2 linked regions of the Myxosarcina sp. GI1 genome follow. The main gene of each other region encodes a partner of the protein of the gene in region 2 in a complex. Links are inferred from orthologs where the notes say so. Each region holds a gene or a part of one and is shown on either strand. Other genes may lie near its edges.

Region 1 (2,762 bases), on a different replicon or contig from region 2:
AAATTTAGAAATATCCATTATTTGCTCGGTTGCAAACCCTGTAACATTTGGAGGTATCTCGTACATAATTCATTCCAAATTAGTACATAATTAAGACCATAGAAAGATTGAGTTTTGCTTAATAGTAAAAAATTGTTATCGTAGATTTTACTAACATTTGCAGCAGCGAACACAAATCCGAAATATTGCCAGAATTGCTAACACCTCTGCTATGAGTAAAAATGATTGGGGAGTTAGACACAGTCCCCATATCAAAAGTAAGGCACCGACAATTGCCGCCGTGAGCCGCGCTACTTCTTCTGTGGTTCTAATGCCCCACCAAATTGTTCCCAAGCCTATTCCCAAAAAAAATAAGTAACTCATCTGCCGAACGAGCTTAAGTATACATAAGTTCGATAGATTTTATAGCATTATCAAAAAAGTTTAGGTTAAGTATAGTTGAGAACTCGAACTAAAGTACCTTCTTGGGGTAGATCTGTAGGCTTAATAGAAATACTATTGCTATCTAATCTTTTGACTTCCATCTCGGAAGTCAAATTTAAAAATTCTTCTACTCCTACAAGATCGCAATTTTCTTTATTAGCAGCAGCAGTAAGATACTGAGTGGGAATTACTACTTTAGGATTGAGTGCGGAAATTGCTTTTTTAGCCTGTTGGGGATCGTAGGCTTTGGCCCCACCACCGACGGGAATTAGCACCACATCGGGACTACCCATGAGAATTTTTTCTTCGATGGTAATCGGTGCTGCGGCACCGCCTAAATGCAGAATATTAATTCCTGCCTGATTCCAACGCCAGGCAGTATTTTTGCCAAAACGCCTGCCGCCTTCGCGGTCGTGTGGGGTACTGATTCCCTGAAATTTAATATTGCCTACTTGATAATCTCCAGATTGAGTAATAATTCTGGGGTTACCCGCTACTTCTTCTACCGCCCCCTCATCTAAGAGAAAGCTGCTAATTAAGACCACATCTACTTCTACCTGGGGAAGCGAATAGCCAGCAGTACAGCCTGCGGCACGAAAGGGATTGACCAAAACTTTCAAACCGTTACCTGTAAACAAAAAACAGGTATGACCAAAATACTCTATGGTTATTGATTCGCTGGTGTTTTGAGCCAGAGATTTAGAGGCAGAAACCCAGTTAGCAGCGATCGCTCCTACTGCTCCTCCCACACCATAACAGATTAACTGTCGCCGTTTCATAAACTTGTTAGCTAAATTGTCAACTGATAGATTCTAAAAAATTACGCAGTAATTGCTTGCCCGAATTAGTCAGAATACTTTCTGGATGAAATTGGACTCCTTGAATATGAGGAAAGTTCCGATGGCGTACGCCCATAATCGTCCCGTCTTCTACCCAGGCAGTTATTTCTAAAACGTCGGGTATGGAACTGCGATCGATTACCAAACTATGGTATCGCGTAGCGGTAAAAGGCGAATCGATTCCTTTAAATACGCCCACATTTTGATGGCTGACTTCGGAGGTTTTGCCGTGCATCAAGCTGGGAGCGGCAACAATTTTACCGCCAAACACCTGCCCGATACTTTGATGACCCAGACAAACTCCTAAAATAGGCAGCCTGGAGCCGAGCTTTTCGATTAACTGTAGTGAAATCCCCGCATCTTCAGGACGACCTGGACCGGGAGAAATAACTACACCATCTGGCTTTAAAGCTTCAATAGTTTCTAAATCGATGCGATCGTTCCGATACACTTTAATATCTTTGGCAACTGGAAACTCTTGTCCCAACTCTCCTAGATATTGAACTAAGTTATAAGTAAAACTATCGTAGTTGTCTATAACTATAATCAACGCCAATCTCCGTTATTAAAACGATACTAATGGCTGTAGCAGAGGGGGTAATAAAATAAACGCGGCTACTAACACCGCTGCGGTCGCACCAATTAAAACTGCCCCTGCCGCACAGTCCTTAGCAATTTTAGCGAGTTCGTGATAACTTTGCTTTACTGTTAGATCGACTACCGCTTCAATCGCCGTATTAATCAATTCTAAAACCATGACAATGGCGCATGTCAAAACAATAACTGCCATTTCCATCGGCTGAATGTGTAGATAACTGCCGAGGCTAACTGCAAGTGCGCCTATTGCTGTATGTATCCGAAAGTTCCTTTGAGTGAGAAAGGCGTATTTTACCCCTGCCCAGGCATATTTAAAACTTAAAAATAAGTTAGGTGCGACTTGCCAGGCCAACTGTCTCAAAACTGGTTTATTAGTAGAATCAGAAGTGTCTCGAACTACATTATTGAAATTGGTTGATTCGGTCATATTTAAACTAAAACCTCTAGGGTTATCCTCACACTTGCTTAACGAAATCGAAGCTAGTTTTTATTTGTTATCCTAATCCAACATTCGGTATATAGAAAAAATCTTTAACTACAAATATTTATATCGAGCGATCTTCATAGCAAATTTTGCTACTAAACGATAGCTGGACTATAAACCAACTAGGCTTAATAAATCTGACTGGCGATCGAGCATTTCAGTCAGACTAGCTTCATCTGGATGATCCCATCCTAAAAGATGCAATAAACCATGACTCGACAACCAAGCTAATTCTTTAGTTAAAGAATGATTGTGCGACTGTGCTTGTCTGAGGGCAGTATCGAGAGAAATAATAATATCTCCTAAATATAGCGGTTCGTCGAAATCTGTTATTTGGGGCATATCTGTTTCTAATGCAGCAAATGCCAAAACATCCGTCGCCCGATCTTGATGACGATATTGGCGATTAAAAGTTGCCA
Region 2 (8,166 bases):
GTAGAAGATGTTTGGACTTCTCCCTTGCCTTATTTAAGAGCAGTTGTAGATTACGACCAACAGTCACCCGTATTTGAATGGAATCAAATCGTTCCCGTCAGCCAGATTATGAATCTAGTTGCAGGAGTCGGACAGATTAAAAACCTCGTGCCAGAAACTGTGACTCCCTACGGTCGAGTTATAACTATGAAGGTTGTTGGCGATCTCGGAACTGCTGTAATAGAAGGTTCAGATATACGACAGACATTGGGTTTGCGTAGCACTTTGTTTCGAGTTGCTACCGACGGTAATAATTTAAAAATTCACGGTCGGGGTTTTGGTCACGGTTTGGGTTTGAGTCAGTGGGGTGCATATTATTTAGCCAAACAGGGAGTTTCCTACAACCAAATTTTGACTCATTACTATCAAAATGCCAATTTAGCGCGAATTGAGCCTTAAACTTTAATAGTAACCGTTTACCGTAATTTATAGGATTTTTATAGTCAAATAGGATGCCGTTACGGCATTTTTTTATGTCCAAAAATTATACCCGACAAAAATTATCGGGTATGTTTGACTCGATTTTTTGGCTGTGCTACTATCAAAACCACTGTCACGGAATCAGTAGAAACCAGGAATTAATTAAATGACCCAGGCAATAGCTAAGACATCAAAACCACGGACTTTTACCAATTTGGTATCAAAAGAAGGAGGGGTAAAATATCCCTTAGAAGCACTTCACGTTTGCGAAGAAACCTTTTCTCCTTTAGAAGTTGCTTATGACTATGAGGCAATTCGCTCTATTGTAAGTAGAGAAACCATAGCTGCAGGTCCTAATTCAATTTGGCGTTATAAGGCTTTTCTACCAGTAGAAACCGAAAATCCCATCGATGTTGGCACTGGAATGACTCCCTTAGTCAAATCGACTCGTTTAGCTCGTCGTCTGGGTCTAAAAAATCTCTACATCAAAAACGATGCCGTCAATATGCCTACCTTGAGCTTTAAAGATCGGGTAGTATCTGTAGCTTTAACCCGCGCTAGAGAACTTGGTTTCTCTACAGTATCTTGTGCTAGTACTGGTAATTTAGCCAATTCAACTGCTGCGATCGCCGCCCATGCAGGTATGGACTGTTGCGTATTTATTCCTGCCGACCTAGAAGCAGGAAAAGTTCTCGGTACTTTAATCTACAATCCTACTGTCATGGCAGTTAAAGGCAACTACGATCAGGTAAACCGTCTGTGTTCGGAAGTGGGCAATAGCTACGGATGGGGATTTGTCAATATCAATTTACGCCCTTACTACTCTGAAGGATCTAAAACTCTCGGTTTTGAAGTTGCCGAACAGTTGGGTTGGCAACTACCAGACCACGTAGTAGCACCTCTGGCTTCTGGTTCTCTCTACACTAAAATCTATAAAGGCTTTCAAGAATTTATTAAAACAGGTTTGGTAGAAGCAAAAGATGTCCGCTTTAGCGGCGCACAGGCAGACGGTTGCTCTCCCATTGCCGAAGCATTTAAAGCAGGTAGAGATTTTGTCAAGCCAGTCAAACCCAACACCATTGCTAAATCGATCGCGATCGGTAATCCTGCCGACGGTATGTACGCTCTAGACCTCGCTCGTAAGACTAATGGTAATATCGAATCCGTTAGCGATGCTGAAATTGTCGAGGGCATGAAGCTACTTGCCGAAACCGAAGGTATCTTTACCGAAACCGCTGGCGGTACGACTATTGCCGTGCTGAAAAAGCTAGTAGAAGCAGGTAAAATTGACCCCGATGAAACTACTGTTGCTTACATTACTGGTAACGGCTTAAAAACCCAGGAAGCCGTACAGGGTTATATTGGCGAACCTTTCACCATCGAACCCAAACTCGATAGTTTCGAGCGAGCTTTAGAACGTTCTCGTACTCTAGAACGCCTTGAATGGCAGCAAGTTACTGTTTAAATTCATTTACTACATAGTTTATTGTTTGTGACCAATTATGACCGTTAAAGTATTAATTCCCACCCCCTTGCAAAAATTTACCAACAATCAAGCTACTATCGAGTGCAGTGGTAGTAATGTTGATGAATTAATTAATTCTCTGGAAACTAACTGCCCTGGAATTAAGGCACGTATTTGTGATGAAACAGGTAAACCCCGTCGCTTTCTCAATCTCTATGTCAATAGTGAAGATATTCGTTTTCTAGAGGGTACGGATACCAATCTAGATGATGGAGACGAAGTAAGTATCGTTCCTGCGGTAGCTGGAGGCTAAAATTCCAAGTTTCGATTTAATAGTTCCGTAACAGTGAGGTAGGCTATGCAGTCTACCTTTTTTGCTGCTAATAAGATTGTAGGTTAATAGACTGTTAGTTATTACTATACTGGTTAGAAGCTATTAACAATAAACGACAACAATGGATTTACTGCGCTCGCTTCCCATTGGACTTTATTTAGAACAACCAGAAACTTGGCTGCATAGAATAGATCCCAGAGTTAAGCTTGCCTGGCTGATGACATTTTTGATTGCGCCTTTACTTGCCAATCCTGTTTGGCGTTTGGCATTAGTAGGATTGCTTATGTTAATAACATTGTCAGCAGCGATTCCTTTAAGAGTCTGGCGCAAGCAGATGGGCTGGTTAATTTTACTATGCAGTTTAATTTTTGCAATCGCCTGTATTGCTCCTGATGGCTTGGCTGTAGAATCACAGCCCAGAACGCCGCAATTTTGTTCGGAGCCAGTAGAAAATCCTGCCGAATGTCCCCTAGAGCTACCGCAGCCTACTTCGTATCGATATACTTATGTAGATCGTCCTGGCTTTCTTTTCATCCCTCAAATTACTATTACTCGTCGTTCTCTAGATATAGCCGTGCGGGTTTCGACCTTATTTTTTACCTTAATTTACAGCACCAACCTATACTTATTAACTACAGCACCCGAAGAAATCACCGCAGGTTTAGAAGATTTGATGAAACCTCTACGTTGGTTTAAACTCCCTGTATCGGAAATAGCTCTAACTCTCACTCTCTCACTACGTTTTATTCCTTTAGTTTTAGAAGAAATTCAAAATTTAGTTAGATCGATCCGTACCAGAGCAATTGACTGGAAAAAACTCGGACTGCGACGTAGCTTTAAGCTTTGGCTAGTGGTTGCTGAAAAATTATTAGAAAATCTATTGTTGCGCTCCGAACAAATTGCTACAGCTATGGACGTACGCGGTTTTACCAGTCCTAACGAGCATAAGGTACAGTGGCATCATCTGAAGTTGCGCTGGCGAGACTGGCTGGCTTTGGCAGTTTTAATTCCTTTTTGGTTTGCTCGCTGGTCGTTTGGAGGTATGGCTTAATTAATTTTTTAATTCGATGAAACAGTTGTTACCTTGGTACTGGCGATCGCAAACACTTAATAATCGTACTGCTGCCGAGATTTTTGAGAAGTTGTTTTACCATAGCGATCGCATTGCTACGCTTTTAGAAAGTCCTGTCGGTCGCACTGGTAAGCTGGCTCGTTATTCAATCTGTGCTGGCAAACCGCGCTTAGTTGACGGCAAACTTCAACTATGGACTTTTCCACTCGGTAAGATTTTATCAAGCCTAAATTCGCTAGTAGATCGTTGCCAGATGAATAATAATACCGCGATCGCTCACCTGCCGTTTACTGGAGGGTGGCTGGGTTGGTTGGGTTACGATCTGGCTTGGGAAATCGAACGTTTGCCTGACAAAAATAGAGATCCCCTTCCTTTTCCTGTAGCATATTGGTACGAACCAGATTGTTTTGCTGTTTTAGATCATCAGCAGCAAACTCTCTGGCTGGCAGCCACAGTTCCCCAACAGCTAGACGAACTCGAAGCTAGATTGGAGTTTGCTGCTTTGGTTAGTTCCTCTATTTCTAATAACGTTGCTCGGTCTATATTAGCTGTCGATCGCCCTCAAAGTTTTTTAGAAACAGAAAACTATAGGGGTTATGGCTCTTTATTCGAGGTCGATCCCCAAGCTTCACCTCGCTCCAACAGTGCAAAAACTTTACCAAATTTCTCTTTTCAAACCTCACAATTAGAATACCAACATGCCGTCAGACAAGCAAAAAAATATATTCAAGCAGGAGATATTTTTCAAACCAATTTATCTTTGCGGTTTCAAACTGCAACCAAAACTGATAGCTGGACGATATATCAAAACTTAAAACAAATAAATCCTTCGCCTTTTGCTAGCTACTGGCGATCGCCCTGGGGTGATGTTGTTAGCTGTTCTCCCGAACGCTTGATTAAATTGCAGGATAATGTAGCCGAAACCAGACCAATAGCAGGAACTAGACCCAGAGGTAAGACAACTGAGAGCGATAGCGTTTTAGCTGGCGAACTAGTGTCAAATAGCAAAGAAAGAGCCGAACACGTTATGTTAGTAGACCTGGAACGTAACGATTTAGGTCGAGTATGTCAGTGGGGTTCGGTAACGGTAGATGAACTACTGGAGATCGAACGTTACAGTCACGTAATGCACCTGGTTAGTAATGTCAGAGGTATTTTGCCGAGCGATCGCAACGCTGTCGATCTAATTCGCGCTATGTTTCCTGGCGGAACTATTACGGGCTGCCCGAAAGTACGCTGTATGGAAATTATTGAAGAATTAGAACCAGTAAGGCGCAGCCTGTTTTATGGTTCTTGTGGTTACTTAGATTGCCGAGGTAATTTAGATTTAAATATCCTAATTCGCAGCCTTCTCTATATCAATTCTGCCAAACCTAATACTACGGCAATGGTTTACGGACAGGTTGGTGCGGGTATCGTTGCCGACAGCGATCCCGAAAAAGAATGGCATGAATCTTTAAACAAAGCCGAAGCACAGATAGCAGCTTTAAGCAAATTATAATTCCCGATCCCGTACGGGTAAGGCAATGTTTTACTCTCTCCATGCAAATTCCCATACGGGCAAAGCAGTGCCTTGCTTCCTACGAATTTTATACTGTTTCCGAACCCTGCTCGACTCGGCGTAACTTTAACATCGTAATGCAGCTTATCAACCATAAAAAACCAACTCCGTATCCTGCAATTATATCTGTGGGCCAATGTACTCCTAAATAAAGGCGGCTCAAGCCAATAGCAGCAATTAAAGTTGTCGCCACAGTGTAAATTAAAGCAGCAAATTTAGAATATTCTTTGGCTAGCAAATAAGCAATAAAGCCATAGAGTACGATCGAACCCAAAGCATGACCGCTAGGAAAACTAAAAGAGGTTTCTGTAATTAACTGAGTCCATAGTTGAGGGCGAACTTTGACAAACAACAGTTTTAGTTCTGTATTGAGAATATAAGCACCAAAAGAGGCGATCGCCAGCATTACCAATTCTATATAATAACGTTGCCACAAAAGTAAGAGCGAACTAACTCCGAAAACAACAAGAACAGCAGTGGGATTAGCTAAATGAGTTACGGTTAGCATCACTCGATCTAAGTAAGGATTAGCTACAGAATGAATTGACAGTAATATCGATTCGTCAAAATCAAAAGCATCTTTTTCGAGAACTTCATGAGCTAACTCGGTAAGGATAAATAAGATTGATAGAGAAATAACTAAGCCCACAATACCGATGGTAGTAATTAAAGAACTAATTTTGGGATGTATGTGGTTTACCCAAAAACTAATTAAAGAACGGATCATTTTGATATTTAACAAGCGGGTTGACTAATGTTTGAGGACGCGAGCGATCGCTTTTGAAAATATAAACTTTTATTACAAGTATTTATACATAAACAAAACTTATTCTTGTTAGAAAAAATTTTAACTTGTTAATGATTGCTATTTGAATATTTTCCTTCATAATATAAGGGTATAGAAAAAAGCCACTTCAATCCATACTAAACAAAGAGAAAAAGCTATGGTAGTTAACGATTTTACTTTATGGTCAATGATTCTAATCAATACAACAGTTTGTATTGCTTTACCAAAAATCATAACTTTCAAATGGTCTGAGTTATTAAGCAAATAATTTTCAGTTTGTGAAATTTTCAGTCGAACAAATATTAGCTTGTCTGTATATAGATCGCAAAAAACAGCTAACTTTAATTTGCCGTACTCAGTTGCTGCGCCGATTGTTAAACTTATTTACTTATTTTTCAAACAGTTATCGCAGTGACCACAGCTAAAATTCGCCGCTTCTTTAGTAAAACCAAAAGACAATAATAAAAATTGCCAGCGACATTGTGTAGTTTTTAAATATTGTTGTAACTGTTCGACAGAGTGTTTTCGCTCTGCTAATAAACGATTTACACTAATGGTAGTAGCCTTTTTCTGATAGTAAAAAGGACTTTGCCAATAAACCATACCCAAACTATGGAGAACTCCCAAAGCAATTTCAGCATGGGGATTTTGCTTGACAATCGCTTCGAACGCTCCCTGGGCTGGAATTTTTTTGGCTATTTGTCTGGCTTGCTGATATTGTTTTTGCAAACGTTGGCTAAAAAACTGACTGCGCTGCTTATCTTCAGGATTTAGCCAACCAGTTGGTTCGCTAACTAAAGTTAAAGCCTCTGCAAGCTTACCATTTCTGCCTCCTCTCCCTACTTCTTGAATATACTCGGCAAGTAATTCTGGTGCGTGCCAGTGAACTACCCAGGCACAGTCTGGTTTGTCAATACCCATCCCAAAAGCAGAGGTGCAAACGACAAACTGAGTTTTTCCTGTTAGCCAGTCGCTTTCTATTACTCTGCGTTCTGTAGAACTCAATCCTGCATGATAAGCTTTGGCAGCATAATTTAAAGATTTAAACCAATTAGCTATAGTTTCACTATCCTTGCGCGATCGCACATAAACCAAACCCGATCGCTTTTTTTGGGTTCTAATAAAGTTTAAAGCCTGTTGCTTTCTACCTTTTGGTGTCCAAACAGTTTGAACTTTTAAGTTGAGATTGGCACGATAGGGACTAACTAAAAAAGTCTCTGGCTGCTGTAGTTCTAAAGCTTGGGCGATCGCTTTTTGAGTTTGGGGATCGGCAGTAGCAGTAAAGGCGGCGACGGCGATTTTAGTACCCGCAGGTTTGCACTCTAACAAGTTGCGACGGACAGCACTCAAACGGCGATAAGCTGGACGAAAAGTAGTTCCCCACTGGATCGAACAATGAACTTCGTCTAAAACCAGTCCTGTAATTTCAATCTGTGGTTGGGATATTAATTTCCAAACAGGTACGCTGAGTAAAGTTTCTGGCGATAGATACAACAACCTCAACTCTTGTCTGGCGATCGCATGTAAAGTTTGTTGTCGCTGTTGCTTGGAAAGCTCGCCGTGTAACAATCCTCCAGGTAAACCGAGTTGTTGTAGTTGCTTAACCTGGTTTTCCATCAAAGCTACTAACGGAGATACAACTATAGTTAATCCCGTTTGTAAGAGTGCTGGTAGCTGAAAACAAATAGATTTACCGCCGCCAGTAGGCAAAATTACTAATGCGTCTTTTCCCGCTAACAGAGTCCGAATTATTTCACCTTGAGGGTAACGAAAATCTTCATAGCCCCAAATTTTTTGAAAAGTGGCTTTTGCTCGATCCATTCTTTGACGGTTATTTTCGCGATTTAAAGAGACCTTCATGCTATGCTTCTTTTGGTCTACTCGTCAGAGAGACTACTCTTTTTAGCAACTGATATCCTCTGACTTTGTCAATGCCAAAGTGAACAAACCATAAATGTCAGATCGAATATTCTGCATTAACTAGAATAATATTCGTAGATAAACAATCCTAATATTCTGCTGGTATATATATTACTTTCATATCTGTCAAACGATTAGTTATTTCAATACGTTCTTCCATTACTAAGGAGTCTAAGATATTTCTCGCTTCTGAACCAGATAAATTTAGTAGATTAGCTACTTCACTAGCCGTTACTTCTTTATTCTGGTTAATCGATCTAACAATTCTATCTCTTTTATTTTTTTCAGCTTTTTCACGAATATTTATACCGACAAAAACTGTTGGTAGTCCCATAACAACTGGAGCTAAGACCGCTTCAAATGCGCTACCTCCAGAACTTACTTGACTTGCAAAAAGAAGTCCAGTCCAGGTTAGAGAGCATATATGGTTTTTAGGATTAAATTTGTAATACATTACAGTATTTTTTACTGTTTTAATTTAATATTGTTATGTCTATAAGAAACTAATAAAATTTTGTTTAAAGTTTAGTCAGATGTCTGTGACTCAGATCCAAAAATTGGTTCGAGA

Evidence for each region.
Region 1: the proteins of pabB (region 2) and KV40_RS13735 are in contact, whole or in part, in a solved structure (PDB 8RP0), measured with the Escherichia coli proteins. The link is inferred for Myxosarcina sp. GI1 from one-to-one orthologs.

What each region holds. Positions count from the first base shown.
Region 1 is NZ_JRFE01000017.1:195,866-198,627, forward strand. Bases 18-2,723 are described here. They hold KV40_RS13735 (aminodeoxychorismate/anthranilate synthase component II), read right to left. Parts: upstream 1,813-2,723; coding sequence 1,222-1,812; downstream 18-1,221. Other genes in these bases: KV40_RS13720 (hypothetical protein), read right to left, coding at 18-66; KV40_RS13725 (hypothetical protein), read right to left, coding at 151-363; KV40_RS13730 (MBL fold metallo-hydrolase), read right to left, coding at 429-1,202; KV40_RS13740 (diacylglycerol kinase family protein), read right to left, coding at 1,828-2,286; ybeY (rRNA maturation RNase YbeY), read right to left, coding at 2,455-2,723. Outside these bases: more of KV40_RS13720, read right to left, coding at 1-17; more of ybeY, read right to left, coding at 2,724-2,762. UniProt on the Escherichia coli protein: Part of a heterodimeric complex that catalyzes the two-step biosynthesis of 4-amino-4-deoxychorismate (ADC), a precursor of p-aminobenzoate (PABA) and tetrahydrofolate.
Region 2 is NZ_JRFE01000024.1:252,730-260,895, reverse strand. Bases 2,625-5,578 are described here. They hold pabB (aminodeoxychorismate synthase, component I), read left to right. Parts: upstream 2,625-3,325; coding sequence 3,326-4,831; downstream 4,832-5,578. Other genes in these bases: KV40_RS18490 (phosphatase PAP2 family protein), read right to left, coding at 4,920-5,578; KV40_RS18500 (energy-coupling factor transporter transmembrane protein EcfT), read left to right, coding at 2,625-3,309. Also shown: KV40_RS18515 (SpoIID/LytB domain-containing protein), read left to right, coding at 1-438; thrC (threonine synthase), read left to right, coding at 626-1,924; KV40_RS18505 (MoaD/ThiS family protein), read left to right, coding at 1,962-2,237; more of KV40_RS18500, read left to right, coding at 2,380-2,624; more of KV40_RS18490, read right to left, coding at 5,579-5,618; KV40_RS18485 (ATP-dependent DNA helicase RecQ), read right to left, coding at 6,063-7,538; KV40_RS18480 (hypothetical protein), read right to left, coding at 7,687-8,052. UniProt on the Escherichia coli protein: Part of a heterodimeric complex that catalyzes the two-step biosynthesis of 4-amino-4-deoxychorismate (ADC), a precursor of p-aminobenzoate (PABA) and tetrahydrofolate.